DNA from 4 places in the Roseateles flavus genome. Region 3 is predicted to be linked to each of the others. Evidence: predicted binding sites of a transcription regulator. Region 3 holds the regulator's gene; each other region holds the start of a gene.
The links. Region 3 encodes FNR, which switches genes on or off when oxygen is low (the NO sensors DNR and NnrR bind a similar motif). Its sites were predicted from a motif close to TTGATNNNNATCAA; they were not measured.

Region 1 (4,877 bases), on a different contig from region 3:
CGGCGGCGTCATCGGCCTGCTGGCCAGCCTGCGTGCACCGCGGCGCTTTGCGCGGCTGGTGCTGCTCAACACCTCGCCGCACTTCATCGACGAGCCCGGCTACCGCGGGGGCTTCCAGCGCCGACAGATCGCCGAGCTGCTCGCACGCATGGACGCCGACTACCCGGCCACCGCCGCCTTCCTGGCCCCCGTGGCCATCGGGCCGGACAACCCAGCGCACCACATCGAGGCCTTCGGCCGCGGCCTCCATGCCCTGGATCCGCTGATCGCCACCCGCTTCGCCCGGCTGACCTTCTACGTGGACTGCCGGGCGCGCCTGGCAGAGGTGCGCCACCCCTGCCTGGTGCTGCAGAGCACGCACGATACCTTCGTGCCGGTGGACGTCGGCGAGTACCTCCACCGGCAGCTGCGGGGCTCGACACTGCAGTTGCTGGAGAACTCGGGCCACTGCCCGCACATCACCCATCCGCAGCTGATCGAGCAGGCGCTGCGCGCCTCGCTGGAGCCTCGCGAAGCGGCGGCGCTGCGGGCCTGAGCTCAGCGCAGGGACTTCACCAGCGAGTCCATCAGCACCTTCAGCGAACGGTCATGCCGCGTGATCGGCGGCACGGGGCGCTGCACGCCCAGCAGCTGGTAGACGGCCATCTGCGCCGCGCGCACCGAGTACTCGACGGTGAAGACCACGTCGTCCGCGATCTCCACGAACTGGCTCACGAAGGCCACATTGCGCGAGCCCGGCGGCACCGGCAGCGGCCGGTCGGCGTGGGCGCGAGGCATGAACATGCTGGTGATGTAGGGCATGCGGCAGGGGATGCACACGGCGCGCTCCAGCACCTCGAGGTCGAGGTTCAGGTGGCCGCGCAACTCCTGCAGGATCTCCGCCCCGCTGCATTCGCTCATGGGCTTGGCCACGAAGTCGCCGATGCGGTCCGGCTGCAGCGCATAGCCCCAGAACACCTGCAGGCCCTCCGGCTGGCCGCGGAAATGCGGCTGGTGGTAGAGCACCACGGACATCTGCCAGGCCGAGTCCTTGAAGGTCACGAGGCCGCCGGTACCGGCGCGGTTGCCGGTGAAGGCCTCCATGTGATCGAAGAAGGCCGGCTGCGCGCAGGTGACGGTGAAGGACAGCCAGTAGGACTCCGCCAGGCGGCTGTTGAAGGCCGAGGGATTGCCGAACTGCGGCCGGCCCTCGGCGAGCTTTTCCCACAGGGCCCAGCCCTGGCTGTCCGCCTTGGTGAGGCGCGGCGCGGGCGCGCTCATGCTGCCCACGCTGGAGGCATCGGTCATGGAGGCGTTCTGCACGAAGACCAGGTCCTCGGGTGCGATGCTGACGGTGCGCTCGCCCTGGGCGTCGCGCAGGGTGAGGGCGCGGGCCACGGTCTGACCGTCCGCCTCGTCCAGGGCCACGTCCGTCGCGGTGGTGCCGTGCACGAAGTTCACGCCGCGCTGCCGCAGCCAGGTCTCCAGCGGCCGCACGAGGGAGTCGTACTGGTTGTAGACCGTGCGCTTGACGCCGCCCAGGGTCTCGATGCGCGGGAACTCGTTCATGAAGCGGTGCAGATAGCGCTTGAACTCCACCGCGCTGTGCCAGGGCTGGAAGGCGAAGGTGGTCTGCCACATCCACCAGAAGTTGGTGTCGAAGAAGGCGGGCGAGAGCCAGTCGCTGATCTTGCTGGTGCCCAGGGCCTCCTCGCTGGCCTCGGTGAGGCGCAGCAGCTCCAGGCGGTCGGCGTTGCTGAAGCCCATGTGGCTGACGTCCAGCTTGTGGCGGCGGCGGTCCACCAGCCGGGCCTTGGAGTGCGCGGGGTTCTGCTCGTTGAAGCGCACGGTCTCCTCGAAGACCGAGAGCTCGGGCTGGTCCAGCGAGGGGATGGACTTCATCAGGTCCCACAGGCACTCGTAGTGGTCCGTGGTGAGCATGCGGCCGCCGCGCAGGCTGTAGCCCTGCTCGGGGCGCCAGGCGGCGTCCAGGCTGCCGCCGCTCTGGGGCTGGCTTTCGTAGATCGTGATGTCCGTGCCGGGCACACCGGCGTCGCGGATCATGAAGGCGGCGCCGGCCAGTGAACCGATGCCGCTGCCGAGGAAATGGGCTTTCATTGGAATGCTCCCTGTGAAGAAATGGATGCGGCCCATTCTTCGCAGGAGGGTTCGCGGCCCCTTGACTCAGATCATTTCGAGGGGCGGAGTGAGAGCCCTCTCTAATGTTCACATGACGCGTCAGGCCTGCGGATGGCGGGCCTGCCAGGCGCGCAGGGCCTGGCGGTAGGCATCCATGGCGAGGTCATGGGCGTCGAAGATGCAGGGGTCGCAGCCATTGCCGCAGCAGTCCTCCAGCGCGGGCGGCTCGGGGGGCTGGGGCTTGGGGTCTTCGTCGACGGAAGCAGGGTCAGGCGGGTTCATGGCGGCGAATTCTCGCGCAGCGCCCAGCGGGGCTCAGCGCCCCGCCTGGCGCAGCGTCTGCACCAGCATGCGGTGCAGGCTGTCCACGGCCTTGTTGCCCTGCGAGGCACGGCTGCGGTAGACGGCCACCTCCATAGGCGCCAGCGGGCCCAGGCCGTGCTGCTCGCCCAGCACCTGCAGGTGCGGCGGCGCGCTGCACTGGGTCAGCACCGCCACGGCCAGGCCACTCTCCACCGCGGCGATCTGGCCGGCCAGGCTGGAGCTGTTGTAGACGATCCGGTAGGGGCGCCCCTGCAGCGCCAGCGCATTCAGGGCGCTGCGACGGCCGGGGCTGGCGGGCTCGTAGACCGCAATGGGCAGGGGGCTGCGGGTCCAGACATCGAACTGCGTGGAGCCCACCCACACCATGGGCTCGTGGAACAGCAGGGTGCCGCGCCGGGCGTTGTCGCGCGAGACCAGTGCCAGGTCCAGCTCGCCCCGGCCGACCCGGGGGATCAGCGAGGTGGACTGCTCGCAGTCCAGCTGGATCTCGACCCCGCCGTGGCGCGGCGCGAAGCGCTTGAGCACGGGCGTGAGGTATTTGCTGGCGTAGTCGTCCGGCACACCCAGGCGCACGAGGCCGGTCAGGGCTTCCTCGTGCAGGGCTGCCTGCGCCTCCGCGTGCAGGTCCAGCATGCGGCGGGCGTAGCCCAGCAAGACCTGACCCTCGTGCGTGAGCTGCAGCTGGCGCGGCCCACGCAGCAAGACCGGGTGACCCAGGGCCGCCTCCAGCTTCTTGATCTGCATGCTGACGGCGGACTGCGAGCGGTGGATCTCCGGCGCGGCGCTGCTCAGGGAGCCGGCGTCCACGGTGGCCACGAAGCACTTGAGCCAATCGATCTGGAGGTCGCGCATGCTTTCGATAAGCGCATGGATGGTTCACGAATTATGCGCTTTTCAACAATCACAGCCGCACCCACAGTGAGGCCATCATGAGCCTGCTGACCCCTGCCCTGCCCGCCGGACCCCGGCCCCATGCCGCCACCCCCGGCGCGCTGGACCTGCGCGCCACCGCCACCATGCTGATACTGTGCCTGCTGTGGAGCCTGCAGCAGGTCTCGCTGAAGGCGGTGGCCGGGGAGCTGAGCCCCATGCTGATGATCGCGCTGCGCTCCTGCATCGCCCTGGCGCTGCTGGGCCTGCTGATGCGCCACCGCGGCGAGCGCCTGGCCCGCGAGCGCTGGCGTGCCGGCGCGCTGGCGGGGCTGCTGTTCGGGCTGGAGTTCCTGCTGGTGTCCGAGGCCCTGCAGCGCACACAGGCGGCCCATGTGATCGTGTTCCTCTACACCGCCCCCATCTTCGCGGCCCTGGGCCTGCACCTGCGCTGGCCGGCGGAGCGCATGGGCGCCTGGCAATGGGCCGGCGCCCTGCTGGCCTTCGCGGGCATCGCCTGCGCCTTCCTGGGTCCGCGTGCCGGGGCGCCGGGACACGCCGGCGGCCAGGCCCTGGCAGGCGATGCCCTGGCCCTGCTGGCCGCCCTGGCCTGGGGCGCGACGACCGTGACGCTGCGCAGCACCCGCCTCGTCGAGGCGCCGGCCACGGAAACGCTGATGTACCAGCTGATGGGCGCGGCCCTGCTCCTGCTGCCCGCGGCCCTGCTGAGCGGCCAGGCGCAGTTCGCCTGCACGCCGCGGGTGCTGGCCCACCTGGGCTTCCAGAGCCTGGTGGTGTCCTTTGCCAGCTTCCTGACCTGGTGCTGGCTGCTGCGCCGCTACCTGGCCTCACAGCTGGGCATGTTCTCCTTCCTGACACCGCTGTTCGGCGTGCTGCTGGGCGCGGCGCTGCTGGACGAGACGCTGGAGGCCTCCTTCCTCGCCAGCAGCGTGCTGGTGCTGGCGGGCATCGGCCTGGTCAGCGCGCAGGGGCCGCTGCAGCGGGCCTGGCGGCAGGCCAGGCCAAAGCGGCGGGCCCACTGAGCCGGCAGCGGCCACAATGGCGGCATGGCACAAGGCAAACGCATCTCCGTCGACATCCACCCCGCCGCCCTCCAGGCCATCCAGGCCCTGGGCGCGGCCGCCCGCCAGGCCCGGCTGCAGGCCGGCGAGGGCCAGGCCGCCGCGGCGGCCCGGCTGGGCGTGCATGTGCAGACCATCGGCCGCATCGAGTCCGGCGAGCCCGGCGTGGCGATCGGCCACGTGCTGGGGCTGCTGGCGCTGTACGGGCTCACCGCCGCGCCCCTGGCCGCTGCGGCAGGCGAGGCCGGCGCATGAGCGGCACGCCCCTGGGCGGCCTGCAGATTCCGCGCTTCGAGACCGAACGCCTCTGGCTGCGTCCTTTTCGCGAGGCGGACTTCGACGGCCTGGCGCGCTTCTTCGCCAGCCCGGTCTCGGCCACCTACGGCGGCCCCTGCTCGCGTGAGGAAGCCTGGCGCAAGTTCGCCGCCTACCTGGGCCACTGGGCCCTGCGCGGCTACGGCCCCTGGGCGCTCGAAAGCAAGC
Region 2 (4,877 bases), on a different contig from region 3:
CGGACTTGCGGGCCAGCTTCTCGGGGCTCCAGGGCGAGGCGTCCAGGCGCATGCGGGCCTGGCGGTCGCCCTCGGTGTGGCGCTCGATCCAGAGGAAGAGCTCCGTGTAGACGGTCTGCGGGCAGGCATAGCCGCACCACAGCCGCCCAGCCACGGCGGTGAAGAAGAAGAGCAGCAGGGCGCTGAAGACCAGCAGGGTCGCCAGGTAGATCAGGTCCTGCGGATAGAAGACCAGACCGCCGATGTAGAAGCGCCCGCCCACCAGGTCGAAGAGCAGGGCCTGTCGGCCTTCCCATTGCACCCAGGGCATGCCGTAGAAGAAGAGCTGGGTCAGCGCCACCAGGGCCCAGCGCCAGTTGGCGAAGCGGCCGCTGACGGAGCGCGGGTAGATCTTCTGCTCGGCCACGTAGAGCGAGCTGCCGGCCGCTGCGGCAGCGGCCTGGATGGGAATGACGCGGCGGGCCGCCGGGTCGGCGGCGGGGGGCTCGGCGGAGGACATGCGCGGGGTCAGGCCTTGAGGGCGCGGATGGGGAAGTCGGGAGGCGGGCGCAGGGGCAGCTTGCGGCCCGGCGGCGGGAGCAGCTCGGCCAGCGTGTGCTGGTCCAGCTCGCCCAGGAAGGCCGCGAGCGCTTCCTTGAAGATGCGGGTGAGGCGGCAGCGCTGGGTCAGGCGGCAGTCGCTGCCATCGCCCAGGCATTCCACCAGCATGAAGTCGGGCTCCACGGCGCGCACCAGGGCGCCGAGGTTGATCGCCGAGGGCTCATGCGCCAGGCGCATGCCACCGCCCTTGCCGCGTACGGTGGTGATCCAGCCGCCCAGCCCCAGCTGGTGGGTGATCTTGGTCAGGTGGGCCTCCGAGATCTCATAGGCTTGTGCGATCTCGGCGGTGGTGCACAGGCGCTCCGGATGGCTGCCGAGGTAGATCAGCAGTCGCAGCGCGTAGTCGGTCATGGTGGTGAGGCGCATGGGGGCATTGTCTCCCTGCCAGGCTCAACCGGGCTGGCCATCTGCGCGGGTGCGCACCAGGAACGGTGCATAGCGCCACAGATAGAGCGCGAACGAGACGCTCCACAGCAGGGACGAGGCCAGGCCCGCTTCCATCAGCCACTGCGGCCGCAGCAGCGGCAGGGCCACGCGGACCAGGGCTGCGGCGAACATGCAGAGGTAGGCGAGGGTCTCCACCGGACCGGCCTGCAGGCGGCGCCCGGTGTGCCCCAGGGCCGTGCGGGTGATCATGCCCAGGGTGATCATGCCGATCACGCCCACCGTCAGCGCATGGGTGGCCGGGCCGCTGGGCAGCTGCCACAGCAGGGCGGCGATGCGCAGCAGCAGATGCACCGGCAGCCACAGATAGGCGGCGTGCAGCACCCACACCAGCGGATTGCGCCAGGTCTTCCAGGGCTGCCACAGCAGCAGGCGCCAGCTGTGGGCCAGCAGCGCGAAGCTCAGCACGGCAAAGCTCAGGCCGCCGCCCACGCCCAGGGCGTCCAGCACGAGGAGGGCGATCACGCTGCCCAGCGAGGCCTGCTCCACCCAGGGCTCGCGCCGCGCCTGCATGCCCGGCACGCCGTTGTTGGAGAACATGGGCACCACGCGCCCGGCCATCACCGCGATCATGAAGAGCACGATGTCCAGCCCCAGCGGCAGGCCGGCGGCGCTCAGCAGCGGCAGGTTCAGCAGGCCCATGCTGCCCAGGTGCAGCAGCGCGCTGCCCAGGCCCATCAGGACCAGCAGGCCGACGAAGAAATAGTTGCGGCGGTTGTTCCCCTTGTGCAGGGCCTGCCACAGGCCCCAGGCCGCGGCCCAGGGCACGGCCACATTGAGCAGCAGCGACAGCCAGGCCCAGGGGCTCAGCACCGCCAGCCGGGCCAGCACCCACAGGGCCGCGAGGGCCTGCAGCGGGCGCCCGGTCGGCGTGGCCTGGCCGGACCAGTTGCGCCCGGCCGTGAACAGGAAGCCGATCACCACCGCCAGCGCATAGCCGAACACCATCTCGTGCGCGTGCCAGGCCGGGCCCTTGAGCAGCGCGTGCGGCAGCCAGCCACTGAACTGAAGCGCCCACAGGGGCACCATCAGCAGAGCCTGCAACGCGGCCAGCAGGTAGAAGGGCCGGAAGCCCAGGGCCCACAGGGCGAAGCCATCCCGCCGGGCCGGCGGTTCCTCAAGGCGCAACAGGACGGTGCTCATGGTGTCAGTCTTTCTTTCGAAGCCGTCAGGGCGAGGACTCAGCCTCCGCAGCAGCCACAGCAGCTCTTGCCGGCGGGCTTGCGGGAGATGCGCACGCGCCACTGCTCGGGGCCGGATTCCAGCGCTTCCCACTCGAACTGGCCGGGCCACATCACCTGGAACTGGCGGTGCAGGGGCTCTGGGTTGTGGTCGTTGCTGAGCTCCAGCCACCCACCGACGGGCAGGGCTTCGAAGGTGCCGAAGATGGCCGGGTGGCGCTCCTGCGGTGGCAGGCTGGGCACATGGATGTGGGGCATGGCGGTGGTGTTCATCTTTAAACCTTCATGTTAGATGTAGGAATTGTGCCGATCGGGATGATGTAAAGCAATATTCAGGATATTTCTTTTGACCTGGATCAAGTGGTGCCGGCCGCCTGGGCGGCGCCGCTGGCCCTGGTGCTCAGTCTTCGGGCATGGACAGGCGCTTGACCGCCTGCACGAAGCGGCTCAGCGTGGGCGACAGCGAGCCGGCCGGCAGCCGGGCGTCGATCAGCTGGAAGCGGCCGCGCTCCTGGAGCGCCTGGTCCAGCGCCATGCGCAGCTCGCCCACGGTGGCGGCGCGGTGGCCGGCGCCGCCCATGCCGGCGGCCATGGCGGCGAAGTCCCAGTCGCCGCGGCCGTGGTACTGACCCTCCGGCTGGAAGGTGCGCAGCATCTCCCAGCTGCTGTTGTTGAAGACCACGACGATGGGATCCACGCCCAGGGCCCGGGCGTTGCCCAGCTCCCAGCCCGTCATCTGGAAGGCGCCGTCACCGACGAGGATCAACGGCCGGCGACCGGTGGCCACCTGCAGGCCCAGGCCGGCGGGCACGCCGTAGCCCATGCTGGCGTAGTAGCCCGGCGCGAGCAGGTCGCCCGGGGCCAGGTCCAGGGCACTGAAGAGGCAGTCGCCCACATCGCTGGCCACGGGCATGGCGCCGTGGCGCTGCTGGAACTCGTTGAGCACGCTGATGATGGCGCCCGGGCTCAGCGGTGCGTCCGCGCTGGGCAGCAGGGGGGCGGGCCAGGGCTGGGGCGGCGCGGCCGGGCGCAGGGGCCGGGTCAGCAGGCGCAGCAGCAGGGCCTCGACCAGGTCCTTGATGGGCACGTCGTGGTAGCTGTGGTGGCCCATCTCCACCTGGCCCTGCCACACGCGGATGCCGTGGCGGAAGTTGATGGGCCGGCGGGCGGCGGCGAAGTTGGTGTCGCTGAGGATGGCGCCCAGCAGCAGCAGGCCGTCCGAGCTCTCGATCTGCTCGGTCAGCGCCGCGTCGCCGGCCAGGCCCAGGTAGGTGCCCAGCAGGGGCACGCCGGCATCGTGCAGCAGGCCGCGACCCATCAGCGTGGTGGCCACGGGGATGTCCAGGCGCCGGGCCAGCTCGGCCACCTGCTCCTCGATGCCGTAGCGGCGGATCTCCACGCCCACCAGCATCAGCGGATGACGGGCCTGGCGCAGGCGGGCCAGCAGCTCGTCGGCGCAGGCGGCCAGGCGCTCGGCGTCCACGGGGCGCGTCTGTCGCGCGGGCACGGGCTCGCAGGGGCGGGCGGGCATGTCGCGCGGGATCTCGAGGTAGACCGGCCCGGCCTCGCGCAGGGCCGAATCCAGCACGCGGGCGATCAGGGCCGGCGCGGTGCGCGGGTCATCCAGGCGGGCCTGATCGACGGTGATCTCCTGGAAGATGCGCCACTGGCTGTCCAGGGACTTGACCTGGTGATGCAGCATCAGCCCGCTGGCCGCCTCGTGCGCGGCCGGGGCGCCGGACAGAATCACCAGCGGCACCCGTTCCGCATAGGCACTGGCCACGCCGTTGACGAGGTTGAGCGCGCCGGCGCCGTAGGTCACCGCGGCCACGCCCAGGCCGCCCCGGGCGCGCGAAGCCGCATCCGCCGCGAAGGCCAGCGCGGGCTCGTGCGAGAGCGGATGCAGCGGCAGCACCGCGGCCTTCTGCATCTCCAGGAACAGGGGCAGGGCGAAGTCGCCTGGGATGCCGAAGACCTCGGTGGCGCCGCGCGCCTGGAGAGCCTGCAGCAGGGCTTGGGTGAGATTCATGGCGGGCTCCGGCAGGCGGCGGTTCGAGGCGTCAGAGAGGGCGCCCGAAGGCGGTGGCGGGCAGCAGGGGGCCGATGGCATCGAGGGTGTTCTTGAGCATCAGGCCGAACTCGGTGTCGCCTTCCATGACGAGTGCGCGGTCGAAGAAGAGGCGGTCGGCGTCCTCCTCGCCGCGCAGCAGCCGCCACAGGGCCGGCGTGCGGGCGCGGATGCGCAGCAGCACCGGCGCCTCGCGCGGGGCCAGCATGAATCCGGCATCGCCCAGCTGCAGGCGCAGGCGGATGCCGGGTTCCAGCAGCTCCAGCTCCATCACCTTGTGAGACAGGCCTTGGCGCTGGCTGGCATCCAGGCGCGGCAGCAGGACCTGGTCCAGCAGGCGAGCGGCGACGAAGGAGGGCGGCTCCACGGGTAGGCGCCGCACCACGCCGCGGACGTGGTCCAGCAGCATCTGGTGCAGGCCGGCCGGGGCCGGGGGGCGTGCAGTGGCGTCGCGCGGGGAGGCTTGCATGGGAGTCCTTTCAGGCCAGGGCCTGCATGCCCGGCTGCTGGTGGGCGAAGCCATGGACCAGGCTGCCGGGCAGGTCCAGGGATTGCAGTTGGGCCAGGGCCTCGTCGGCATCGGC
Region 3 (4,877 bases):
TGCAGGTAGCGGTCGAAGACCATGGCCACTGCACGCACGAAGTACCAGCCCAGCGGTGTCACCTGGATGGCCTCGGGCTCCACCACGACCAGGCCGGTCTCCTGCATGGACAGCAGCTGCTCCAGCTCGGCACGGAAGTACTCGCGCACCTTGATCAGGTGGGCCAGCTCGATGGACTCGAACTCCACCCGCCCCTGGCACATCAGCGCCATGATCATGGCCCGGCGGACCAGATCGTCGCGGCTCAGGGCCAGACCGCGCTGGATGGGCAGCTGGCCCTGGCGGATGGCGTCGTAGTACTCGGGCAGGGTCTTGGCATTCTGGCTGTAAGTGGCGCCCACGCGGCCGATGGCCGAGACGCCCAGGCCGATCAGGTCGCAGTCCGGCTGCGTGCTGTAGCCCTGGAAATTGCGGTGCAGGCGGCCCTGGCGCTTGGCCACGGCCAGCGAATCATTGGGCAGCGCGAAGTGGTCCATGCCGATGTAGGCATAGCCATGGCCCACGAAACCGCTCAGGGCGGTAGACAACATGGTCAGCTTGGACGCGGCCACCGGCAGCTGGCTGGCGTCGATGCGGCGCTGCGGCTTGAAGCGCGTGGGCAGGTGAGCGTAGCCGTACAGCGCGATGCGGTCCGGACGCAGCGTCGCGACCTGCTGGATGGTGCGCTGGAAGCTCTCCGGCGTCTGCTGCGGCAGCCCATAGATCAGGTCCACGTTGGTGGACTCGAAGCCCAGGGCGCGGGCCTGCTGCATCAGGCTCTCGACCATCTCGTAGCTCTGCACGCGATGAACGGCCTTCTGCACTTCCGGGTCGAAGTCCTGGACGCCGAAGCTCAGGCGGTTGAAGCCCAGCTGGCGCAGGTGCTTCAGGCGGGCTTCGGTGACGGTGCGCGGATCGACCTCGATGGACACCTCGGCGCCCGGCGCAAGCTTGAAGCGCTGCTTGATGGCGTCCATCAGCCCGGTCAGCTCGTCGTCGTTGAGGAAGGTCGGGGAGCCGCCGCCGAAATGCAGCTGGGAAATGGACTGCGGCCGGCGCAGCTCGGCCACCGTCAGGTCCATTTCCTGGACCAGCACTGCCAGGTACTCCGCCGCGCGCTCATGGTGCTTGGTGATGACCTTGTTGCAGGCGCAGTAGTAGCAGACCGACTCGCAGAAGGGGATGTGGATATACAGGGAAAGGGGCGCGCCTCCGCCCACCACACCGCCGTCGGCCCGCTGGTTCAGGGCCTGCTTGTACTGCTCGACAGTGAAGGCCTCGACGAATCGGTCGGCCGTCGGGTAGGACGTGTAGCGCGGACCGGACACATCGAAGCGGCGCAACACATCCTCGGTGATGCCCGGCAGGGCGGCAGTATTGATGGTTTCCATGCCGCCACTGTGCCAAGCCTGCACAAGCACTGATTGACCTGTGTCAAGTTTGATCAACTGGCGCGGGTAAACAATGGCTACAGCCTTGAGGAGCGTCAGGGCCGTCCTTTGCCCTGCAGCAGAAACGGCCATTGACATCTCCTCGCCGCCCCGGCAGTCCCAGCCCATAATGAGCCCTATGAATACCCAGACCCCGATCAAGATCGAGCCCTTCAAGGTCGCCTGCTCCAGCTGCAATCTGCGCGAGCTGTGCCTGCCCGTCGGGTTGTCAGAGTCGGACCTGAACCAGCTGGACAGCCTCGTGGCCACGCGCCGCAACGTCTCCCGCGGGGACACCCTGTTCCGCACCGGCGATGCCTTCCAGTCGCTGTACGCGGTCCGCACGGGCTTCTTCAAGACCTGCGTGTCTTCGGAGGACGGCCGTGACCAGGTCACCGGTTTCCAGATGGCCGGTGAGCTGCTGGGCCTGGACGGCATCAGCAATGATCGCCATTCCTGCGACGCCGTCGCCCTGGAAGACAGCCAGGTCTGCGTGATTCCCTACAGCCAGCTCGAGGAACTCTCCCGCGAGTTCACCGACCTGCAGCACCAGTTCCACAAGATCATGAGCCGCGAGATCGTGCGCGATCACGGCGTGATGCTGCTGCTGGGCTCCATGCGCGCCGAGGAACGCCTGGCCGCCTTCCTGCTGAACCTCACCCAGCGCCTGCAGGCCCGCGGCTTCTCCGCCTCGGCCCTGGTGCTGCGCATGACGCGCGAAGAGATCGGCAGCTATCTGGGTCTCAAGCTGGAAACGGTGAGCCGCACCTTCTCGAAGTTCCAGGACGAAGGTCTGCTGGAGGTCAAGCAACGCCAGATCCGCATCCTGAACCAGGACGGCCTGCAGAAGCTGGTGAACACCGCGCACTGCACCTGAGCGCACTTCACCTGAGCGGCCCCGTGCCTGCTCGATGATGGCAAAGCCCGCTGCGTAGCGGGCTTTTTGCTTGCAGTGCGGCCAGAGGCGCCGGACGGCGGACGGTCAGCGCCTGCGCAAAGGCAAGACCTGACCCTCAGTGCGGCCAGCGCCGCGGCTGGCCAGGTGCCGACTCGGCGGGCAGGGTCGCCAGCAGCATGGTCACGGCCGAGGCCAGGCTGATCAGCAGCCAGAAGGCCAGGAAGCTCAAGGTGTAGATGGCTTCGCGGCTCAGTTGCACCGGCGACAGACCGAACCAGCTGAGGTCCATGGGATCGACCAGCGCGAACACCAGTGCCTCGGTCACGCCGGCCATCACAAAGGCCGGCCAGAGGATGTGCATGGCCCATCGCGCCGGGCCCGGCTTTTCACCAATCAGTCCCATCCCGGTCTCCTCCACGATGGACTGCGAGGACTTACTTGCCGCTCGCAGGGCCGCCGGTGGCGGCATGGTTGCGGGCCGCGATGGCGGGCGCCAGTGCGGCGGACTGGGGGCCGTCCGCGGCGCTGTCGGCGGAGAGACGCTGCTGGGTCTCGATCACCGGATCGGGATGCTTGAGGGCCACGCCCAGGGTCACGAAGCTGGCCAGCACCACGGTGGCGGGCCCGCCCACCACCAGCCACATCATGCGCTCACGCCACCAGGCGCGCGGTGCGGTCGAAGGAGATTGAATGTCAGCCATGTTTCGCTCCTAGCGGGGAACCACAAAGGTGGATTTCTCGACCAGCTGGCTTGGCACCTCGCTGGCCCTGGCATCGCGAACGATGCGGAAATGGATCTCATGGGCGCCACCGCCCGCCGATTGTGCCGTCTGCGGTGGCAGGCGCAGCGCGACGGACACCCAGCGCGCCTCGGCCGGCCCCACGCTCATGTGCAGGGGCTGCACCAGGGCCAGGCCCTGCAGGCCTTCGGCGGTGACGGTGTAGGCCTGCGTCTCCTCGGTCGCATTCATGACCTGCAGGCGGTAGACGTTCTCGATGTAGCCATCGTCCACCAGGCGGGCCAGCGAGGCGCGGTCCCGCACCACATCGACCTTGAAGGGCGTGCGGGTCAGCATGTGCCAGAACAGGGCCACGCAGATCAGCACCAGAATGCTCGAATAGATCAGCACGCGGGGGCGGAACATGCGGCGGATCAGCTGCGCGCGGCTGAGGTGCTCGCTGAGGCCGTTCTGCGTGTCGTAGCGGACGAGGCCGCGCGGGTAGCCCATCTTGTCCATCACGCCGTTGCAGACGTCGATGCAGGCCGCGCAGCCGATGCACTCGTACTGCAGGCCGTTGCGGATGTCGATGCCTGTGGGGCAGACGTGCACGCACAGATTGCAGTCGATGCAGGACCCGAGACCCGCGGCCTTGATGTCGATCTTGCGCCCGCGCGAGCCACGCGGCTCGCCGCGCTCGGCGTCGTAGCTGATGATCAGCGTGTCCTTGTCGAACATCGCGCTCTGGAATCGCGCGTACGGACACATGTACTTGCAGACCTGCTCGCGCATGTGACCGGCGAACAGGTAGGTGGCAAAGCCATAGAAGAGCACCCAGAACAGCTCCCACGGCCCGAGTCCCAGGGCCGCCACCTCGGCCCCGAGGACCTTGACGGGCGTGAAGTAGCCAACGAAGGTGAAGCCGGTCCAGACCGCGAGCGCAATCCAGGCCAGTTGCTTGCCGCCCTTGCGGCCGAGCTTGTTCAGGGACCAGGGCGCGGCGTCCAGCTTCATGCGGGCGGCGCGGTCACCTTCGAACTTGCGCTCGATCCACATGAAGATCTCGGTGTAGACCGTCTGCGGGCAGGCATAGCCACACCACAGTCGACCGGCGACTGCGGTGAAGAGAAAGAGCGCATACGCCGAGATCAGCAGCAGCGCCGTGAGGTAGATGAAGTCCTGCGGATACAGGACGAGGCCGAAGATGTAGAAACGGCGCGCGCCCAGGTCGAACAGGACGGCCTGGCGTGCGTTCCACTCCAGCCAGGGCAGCCCGTAGAACAGGAGCTGCGTGAACCAGACCAGGGCCCAGCGCCAGCGGATGAACCATCCGCTGACGGCCTTGGGGTAGATCTTCTTCTGAGCCTGGTAGAGCGACACCATCTCGCGGGCGGCATCCTCGCCCGGCAGGGCGGGGGACGAAGCATTCGAGGGGGTATCGCTGCTACTGCTCATGGGGATCAATCCTGGATGCGACGGAACTTACTTGGCGGCGACGGCGGTGCCCTGCGACAGGCTCCACACATAGGCACCCAGCACATGGACCTGCTCGGCGCTCAGGCGCGAAGCGTGGGCGGGCATGACGTTGTTCTTGCCGTTGTTGATCATGGCAATGACAGCGTCCTCGCCCCAGCCGTGCAGCCAGATCTTGTCCGTCAGGTTGGGCGCGCCAATGGCCTGGTTGCCCTTGCCGTCCGGACCGTGGCAGGCCGCGCAGGCGCCGAACTTGGCCTTGCCCAGCTGGGCAGCGATCGAGTTGTGCGGGCTGCCGGAGAGGCTCAGCACGTAGTTCGCCACGTTCTTGACGTCCTCCGGGCCACCGACAGCCGCGGCCATCGGGGGCATCACGCC
Region 4 (4,877 bases), on a different contig from region 3:
ATGTGCTGCTGGCCGGCAGCATCCCGCCGGAGCGGGCCGGGGTCTACATGGGCATCTTCAACATGTTCATCGTGATCCCCATGCTGATCCAGATGCTGACGCTGCCCCTGATCTACGGCCCCTGGCTGCAGGGGCGGCCCGAGAACGTGATCCGCCTGGCCGGCGTGCTGCTGCTGGGCGCGGCGCTGGCGGTGCTGAGGGTGCGTTCGGTGCGGCCCCCGACCCGGCCTGGCAAGACCTGACCCTTCGCCGCCCCGGCGTCGATCCTGAACGAAACATTTCCAGTCTCATGCGGCCCGTCCGCAGGGAAAGCAGTCCCCATGAAGAACCAAGTCCAACTGATCACCTACGTCGACCGCCTGGGCGGCGGCGGCCTGCCGCAGCTGCGCCAGCTGCTGGCCGGCCAGGGCCCGCTGGCAGGCCTGTTCGGCGGCGTGCACCTGCTGCCCTTCTTCCATCCCATCGACGGTGCGGATGCGGGCTTCGACCCCATCGACCACACCCGCGTGGACCCGCGCCTGGGCGACTGGGAGGACGTGCGCGCCCTGTCCGCCGAGCTGGACGTGATGGCGGACGTCATCGTCAACCACATCTCCGCCGATTCGCCGCAGTTCCTGGACTACGCCGAGAAGGGCGAGTCCTCGCCCCATGCCGGGCTGTTCCTCACCCTGGATGCGGTCTTCCCGGACGGCGTCACGGAAAAGCAGCTGCTGAAGGTCTACCGGCCTCGCCCCGGCCTGCCGCTGACCACGGCCACGCTGCGCAACGGCGAGAAGCGCATCCTCTGGAGCACGTTCACGCCCCAGCAGCTGGACATCGACGTGCAGCACCCGCAGGGCCGGGCCTACCTGGACGGCATCCTGCAGCGCCTGGCCGCCAGCGGCGTGCGAATGATCCGCCTGGATGCGGCGGGCTATGCCATCAAGAAGGCCGGCGAGTCCTGCTTCATGATGCCGGAGACCTTCGCCTTCATCGCCGAATTCAGCGCCCGCGCCCGGGCCCTGGGGCTGGAGGTGCTGGTGGAGATCCATGCCTACTACCAGCGCCAGATCGAGATCGCGCGGCAGGTGGACTGGGTCTACGACTTCGCGCTGCCGCCCCTGGTGCTGCACGCCTTTGCCTTCGGCACGGCCGGGCCGCTGATGCGCTGGATCGGCATGCGGCCGACCAATGCGCTGACGGTGCTGGACACGCACGACGGCATCGGCATCATCGACATCGGCGCCGATGCCGCGGACCGCCAGGGCTCGCCCGGCCTGGTCCCGCCCGAGGAGCTGGATGCGCTGGTGGAGCGCATCCACGCGGCCAGCGGCGGGCAGAGCCGTCAGGCCACGGGCGCGGCGGCGTCCAATCTGGACCTCTACCAGGTCAATTGCAGCTTCTTCGACGCCATGGGCCGCGACGAGCGCCGCTACCTGCTCGCCCGCGCCCTGCAGTTCTTCCTGCCCGGCGTGCCCCAGGTCTACTACGTGGGCCTGCTGGCCGGCCTGAACGACATGGCGCTGCTGGAGCGCAGCGGCGTGGGCCGGGACATCAACCGCCACCACTACGCGCCCGAGGAGATCGAGGCCCAGTGCCAGCGGCCGGTGGTGCGGCAGCTGCTGGCGCTGATCCGCCTGCGCAACAGCCATCCGGCCTTCAACGGCCGGTTCGAGGCCGAGGCGCTGGGGGGCACGGGCCTGCGCCTGCGCTGGCAGGCGCCCGGCGCCTCGGCGCTGCTGGAGCTGGACTTCGCCAGCCTGGTGCACACCCTGAGGTTCGAGCAGGACCACGCCCCCGCCCAGGAACTCCAGCTGGGATGAACGCCGGATGAACGGCCGCGCCGGGCCGCTCAGCCAGCTGTCAGGGAAGGTCGCCAGAATCCCCCCATCGTTTACAAACCGGGTGGATCAACCATGTGGAAACTCGTCGTCGGCTTCGTTCTCTTTGCTGCGCTGGCCCTGTTCATCCTGATGAAGAGCGGTGGTGACATCGACATGAGCGGCGAGAAGCACGACGTCGGCGCCGGTCATGCCGAGCCCGCGGCGTCCGCCGTCCTGGCCGCCTCGGCGCCGGCCGCCGCCAGCGCACCGGCCTCGGCCGCGTCCCAGTAAGCGCCCGGATCGCTCAGAAGAGGGCAGGGCCGGCCGTTTCGAGGCGGGCGCCTGACCTCCCATTGACATTGATCAAGCCGGCCGGGAGGCCGCGCTTCTATCGTGCGCGGCATGCGCACCTTGCTTCGAAGCCTGGCGGGCAAGCTCGCCCTCATCCAGACCACCTTCCTGATGGTGGCGCTGGCGGCCATCGGCTTCACGCTGTGGGTCTCCTGGCAGCTGGAGGGCGGGGCGGGCGCCATCAACGAGGCCGGTCGCATGCGCATGATGACCTACCGGCTCGCGCTGGCGCATGAGCGCGGCGAGGTGTCCGAGGTCAATCGCGGCGTCGAGACCTTCGACGACATGATCGCCAACCTGCGCCAGGGTGATCCCAGCCGCCCGCTCTTCATCCCGGACAACAAGGCCTGTATCGACCGCTTTGGCGAGGTCGCCGCGGCCTGGGTGCCGCTGCGCGCCCAGCTGCTCAAACCGGGCAGCGGCGGTCTGCTGCACCTGCAGGCGGAGCAGTTCGTGGGCACGGTGGACGGCTTCGTGAGCGCCATCGAGCGCACCATCTCCACGCGCACGGCCCTGCTGGGCGGCATGTGCTTCGGCCTGGTGGTGCTGGTGGTGGGGGCCTCGGTGGTCTTCGTCTCGGGCACGCTGGTGTGGATCGTGCGGCCCCTGCAGCGCCTGCGGGACGGCCTGGCCACCATGGCCGCGCGGGACTTCTCGCCGCGCATCGACGAGCGCAATTCGGTGGAGGAGTTTGCCTCCCTGGCCCAGGGCTTCAACACCATGGCCGATGCGCTGCAGCGCTCCTACCAGTGCCTGGAGGCCAAGGTCGCCGAGAAGACCGCCAGCCTGGCGCAGCAGAACGAGCGCCTGGCCGCGCTGTACGACGTGGCCCTGATGGCCAGCCACGGCAGCGACGACCGCGCGCAGCTGGCCAATGACTTCGCGGTGAAGATCGCGCGCGTGGCCGGCGCCGATGCCGCCGCCGTGCGCCTGGCCAACGAGGACGGCGACCGCCTGCTCCTGCTGGGCCAGACCCGCCTCCCACAGCGCATGAGCGAGGCCGAGCGCTGCGTGCACCTGGGCGATTGCGCCTGCGGCGAGCACCTGCAGACGCAGACCGGCGCGCGCGTCATCCCCATCCGCCAGCTGGGCCGCGCGGCCCTGGGCTTCTGCGAGCAGGCGGGCTACCAGACCGTGATCGCCCTGCCCATGCGCAGCGGCCAGCGCACCCTGGGCGAGGTGGAGCTCTTCTTCTATGGCGAGAAGCGGCCCGGCGAGAGCGAGTCTCAGCTGCTGGACGCCCTGGTCGGACATTTCGGGACCCTGCTGGAGAACCTGCGCCTGGCCGCCCGGGACCGCGAGATGGCCGTCAGCGAGGAGCGCAACCTGCTGGCACAGGAGCTGCACGATTCCATCGCCCAGTCCCTGGCCTTCCTCAAGATCCAGGTCCAGCTGCTGCGCAGCGGCCTGCAGAAGCAGCGCCCCGCCGATGTGGACGCCGCGCTGGCGGAGATCGACGCCGGCGTGCGCGAGAGCTACGCCGATGTGCGCGAGCTGCTGCTGCACTTCCGCACCCGGCCGGGGCACGAGGACATCCAGCATGCCCTGCGCACCACGCTGTCCAAGTTCGAGCTGCAGAGCGGCATCCAGGCGCAGCTGATGGTGCATGGCAACGGCGTGCCCCTGCCGCCGGATGAGCAGATCCAGGTCCTGCACGTGGTGCAGGAGGCGCTGTCCAATGTGCGCAAGCATGCGGGGGCCCAGCATGTGGAGGTCCGCGTGATCCAGGAGCCGGCCTGGCGCTTTGAGGTCAGCGATGACGGCCGCGGCTTCGACACCGAGAACGGCCGCTTCGACGAGACCCACGTGGGCCTGCGCATCATGCGCGAACGCGCCCAGCGCATCGGCGCAAGCCTGAGCGTGCGGCCGCGCGAGGGCGGCGGCACGGTGGTCGCGCTGGAGCTCCAGGCACCCGAGGCCGGGGAGGGCAGGGCGGAGGCCGCCGGCCTCGGCGAGCCCTCCGTGCACAATGACTGGATGGCCACCGAAGCGCGGCTGGCAGGAGGACGTGCGTGATCCGTGTGATGGTGGTCGATGACCACAAGCTGTTCCGCCGCGGGCTGATCGCCCTGCTGGCGCAGGAGGAGGGCCTGGAGATCGTGGGCGAGGCGGCCGACGGTGTCGAGGCCCTGCGGCGTGCCGGGGAGCTGAAGCCCGACCTCATTCTGCTCGACAACCACATGCCCGGCGTGCTGGGCGTGGACCTGCTGCCGGACCTCCGCGAGGCGGCGCCGCAGGCTCAGGTGCTGATGCTCACCGTCAGCGAGGATGAACAGGACCTCACTGCCGCGCTGCGGGGCGGGGCGGCCGGCTACTTGCTCAAGACCATGGATGGCGCTGACCTTGCCAATGCGCTGCGCCGCGCGTATGAGGGCGAGTCGGTGGTGAGCCCGGAGATGATGTCCAAGCTGGTCCGTGCCCTGCGGGCCAGTGCGTTGCCGGCGCCGGCGCCGCAGGTGGCCGCCCTCGTGGAGACGGCCGTGGCGCCGGACGTGGAGGCAGGCCTCTCGCCGCGCGAGGGCGAGATCCTGCGCGAGATCGTGCAGGGTGCCAGCAACAAGGAGATCGCCCGCCGCCTGGGCATCGCCGAGACCACGGTCAAGATCCACGTGCAGCACATCCTGCGCAAGCTGGGCGTGAACTCGCGCGTGCAGGTGGCGGTGTGGGCCAGCGAGCGGGGCATCGGCCAGCCGCAGTAAAAAAGGCCGCTACCCGGGAGGGCTG

Region 1: the regulator FNR is predicted to act here: its motif matches at 2,159-2,172, upstream of ABDJ40_RS19855 (oleate hydratase).
Region 2: the regulator FNR is predicted to act here: its motif matches at 2,572-2,585, upstream of ABDJ40_RS13060 (DUF2249 domain-containing protein).
Region 4: the regulator FNR is predicted to act here: its motif matches at 2,156-2,169, upstream of ABDJ40_RS16265 (type IV pili methyl-accepting chemotaxis transducer N-terminal domain-containing protein).

Annotation. Positions count from the first base shown of each region.
Region 1 is NZ_JBDPZC010000011.1:19,092-23,968, reverse strand. Features, by position in the region: gene ABDJ40_RS19860 (alpha/beta fold hydrolase) at 1-535, shown strand, start outside; gene ABDJ40_RS19855 (oleate hydratase) at 538-2,097, opposite strand; gene ABDJ40_RS19850 (oxidoreductase-like domain-containing protein) at 2,218-2,400, opposite strand; gene ABDJ40_RS19845 (LysR family transcriptional regulator) at 2,434-3,294, opposite strand; gene ABDJ40_RS19840 (DMT family transporter) at 3,372-4,355, shown strand; gene ABDJ40_RS19835 (helix-turn-helix domain-containing protein) at 4,380-4,649, shown strand; gene ABDJ40_RS19830 (GNAT family N-acetyltransferase) at 4,646-4,877, shown strand, end outside.
Region 2 is NZ_JBDPZC010000005.1:335,453-340,329, reverse strand. Features, by position in the region: gene ccoG (cytochrome c oxidase accessory protein CcoG) at 1-499, opposite strand, end outside; gene ABDJ40_RS13070 (RrF2 family transcriptional regulator) at 508-966, opposite strand; gene ABDJ40_RS13065 (NnrS family protein) at 991-2,187, opposite strand; gene ABDJ40_RS13060 (DUF2249 domain-containing protein) at 2,226-2,498, opposite strand; gene ipdC (indolepyruvate/phenylpyruvate decarboxylase) at 2,626-4,254, opposite strand; gene ubiT (ubiquinone anaerobic biosynthesis accessory factor UbiT) at 4,286-4,762, opposite strand; gene ABDJ40_RS13045 (U32 family peptidase) at 4,773-4,877, opposite strand, start outside.
Region 3 is NZ_JBDPZC010000009.1:5,850-10,726, forward strand. Features, by position in the region: gene hemN (oxygen-independent coproporphyrinogen III oxidase) at 1-1,370, opposite strand, end outside; gene fnr (fumarate/nitrate reduction transcriptional regulator Fnr) at 1,549-2,286, shown strand; gene ABDJ40_RS17915 (hypothetical protein) at 2,423-2,710, opposite strand; gene ABDJ40_RS17920 (hypothetical protein) at 2,742-3,008, opposite strand; gene ccoG (cytochrome c oxidase accessory protein CcoG) at 3,018-4,481, opposite strand; gene ccoP (cytochrome-c oxidase, cbb3-type subunit III) at 4,509-4,877, opposite strand, start outside.
Region 4 is NZ_JBDPZC010000007.1:259,984-264,860, forward strand. Features, by position in the region: gene ABDJ40_RS16250 (MFS transporter) at 1-242, shown strand, start outside; gene gtfA (sucrose phosphorylase) at 321-1,802, shown strand; gene ABDJ40_RS16260 (hypothetical protein) at 1,896-2,093, shown strand; gene ABDJ40_RS16265 (type IV pili methyl-accepting chemotaxis transducer N-terminal domain-containing protein) at 2,205-4,169, shown strand; gene ABDJ40_RS16270 (response regulator) at 4,178-4,852, shown strand.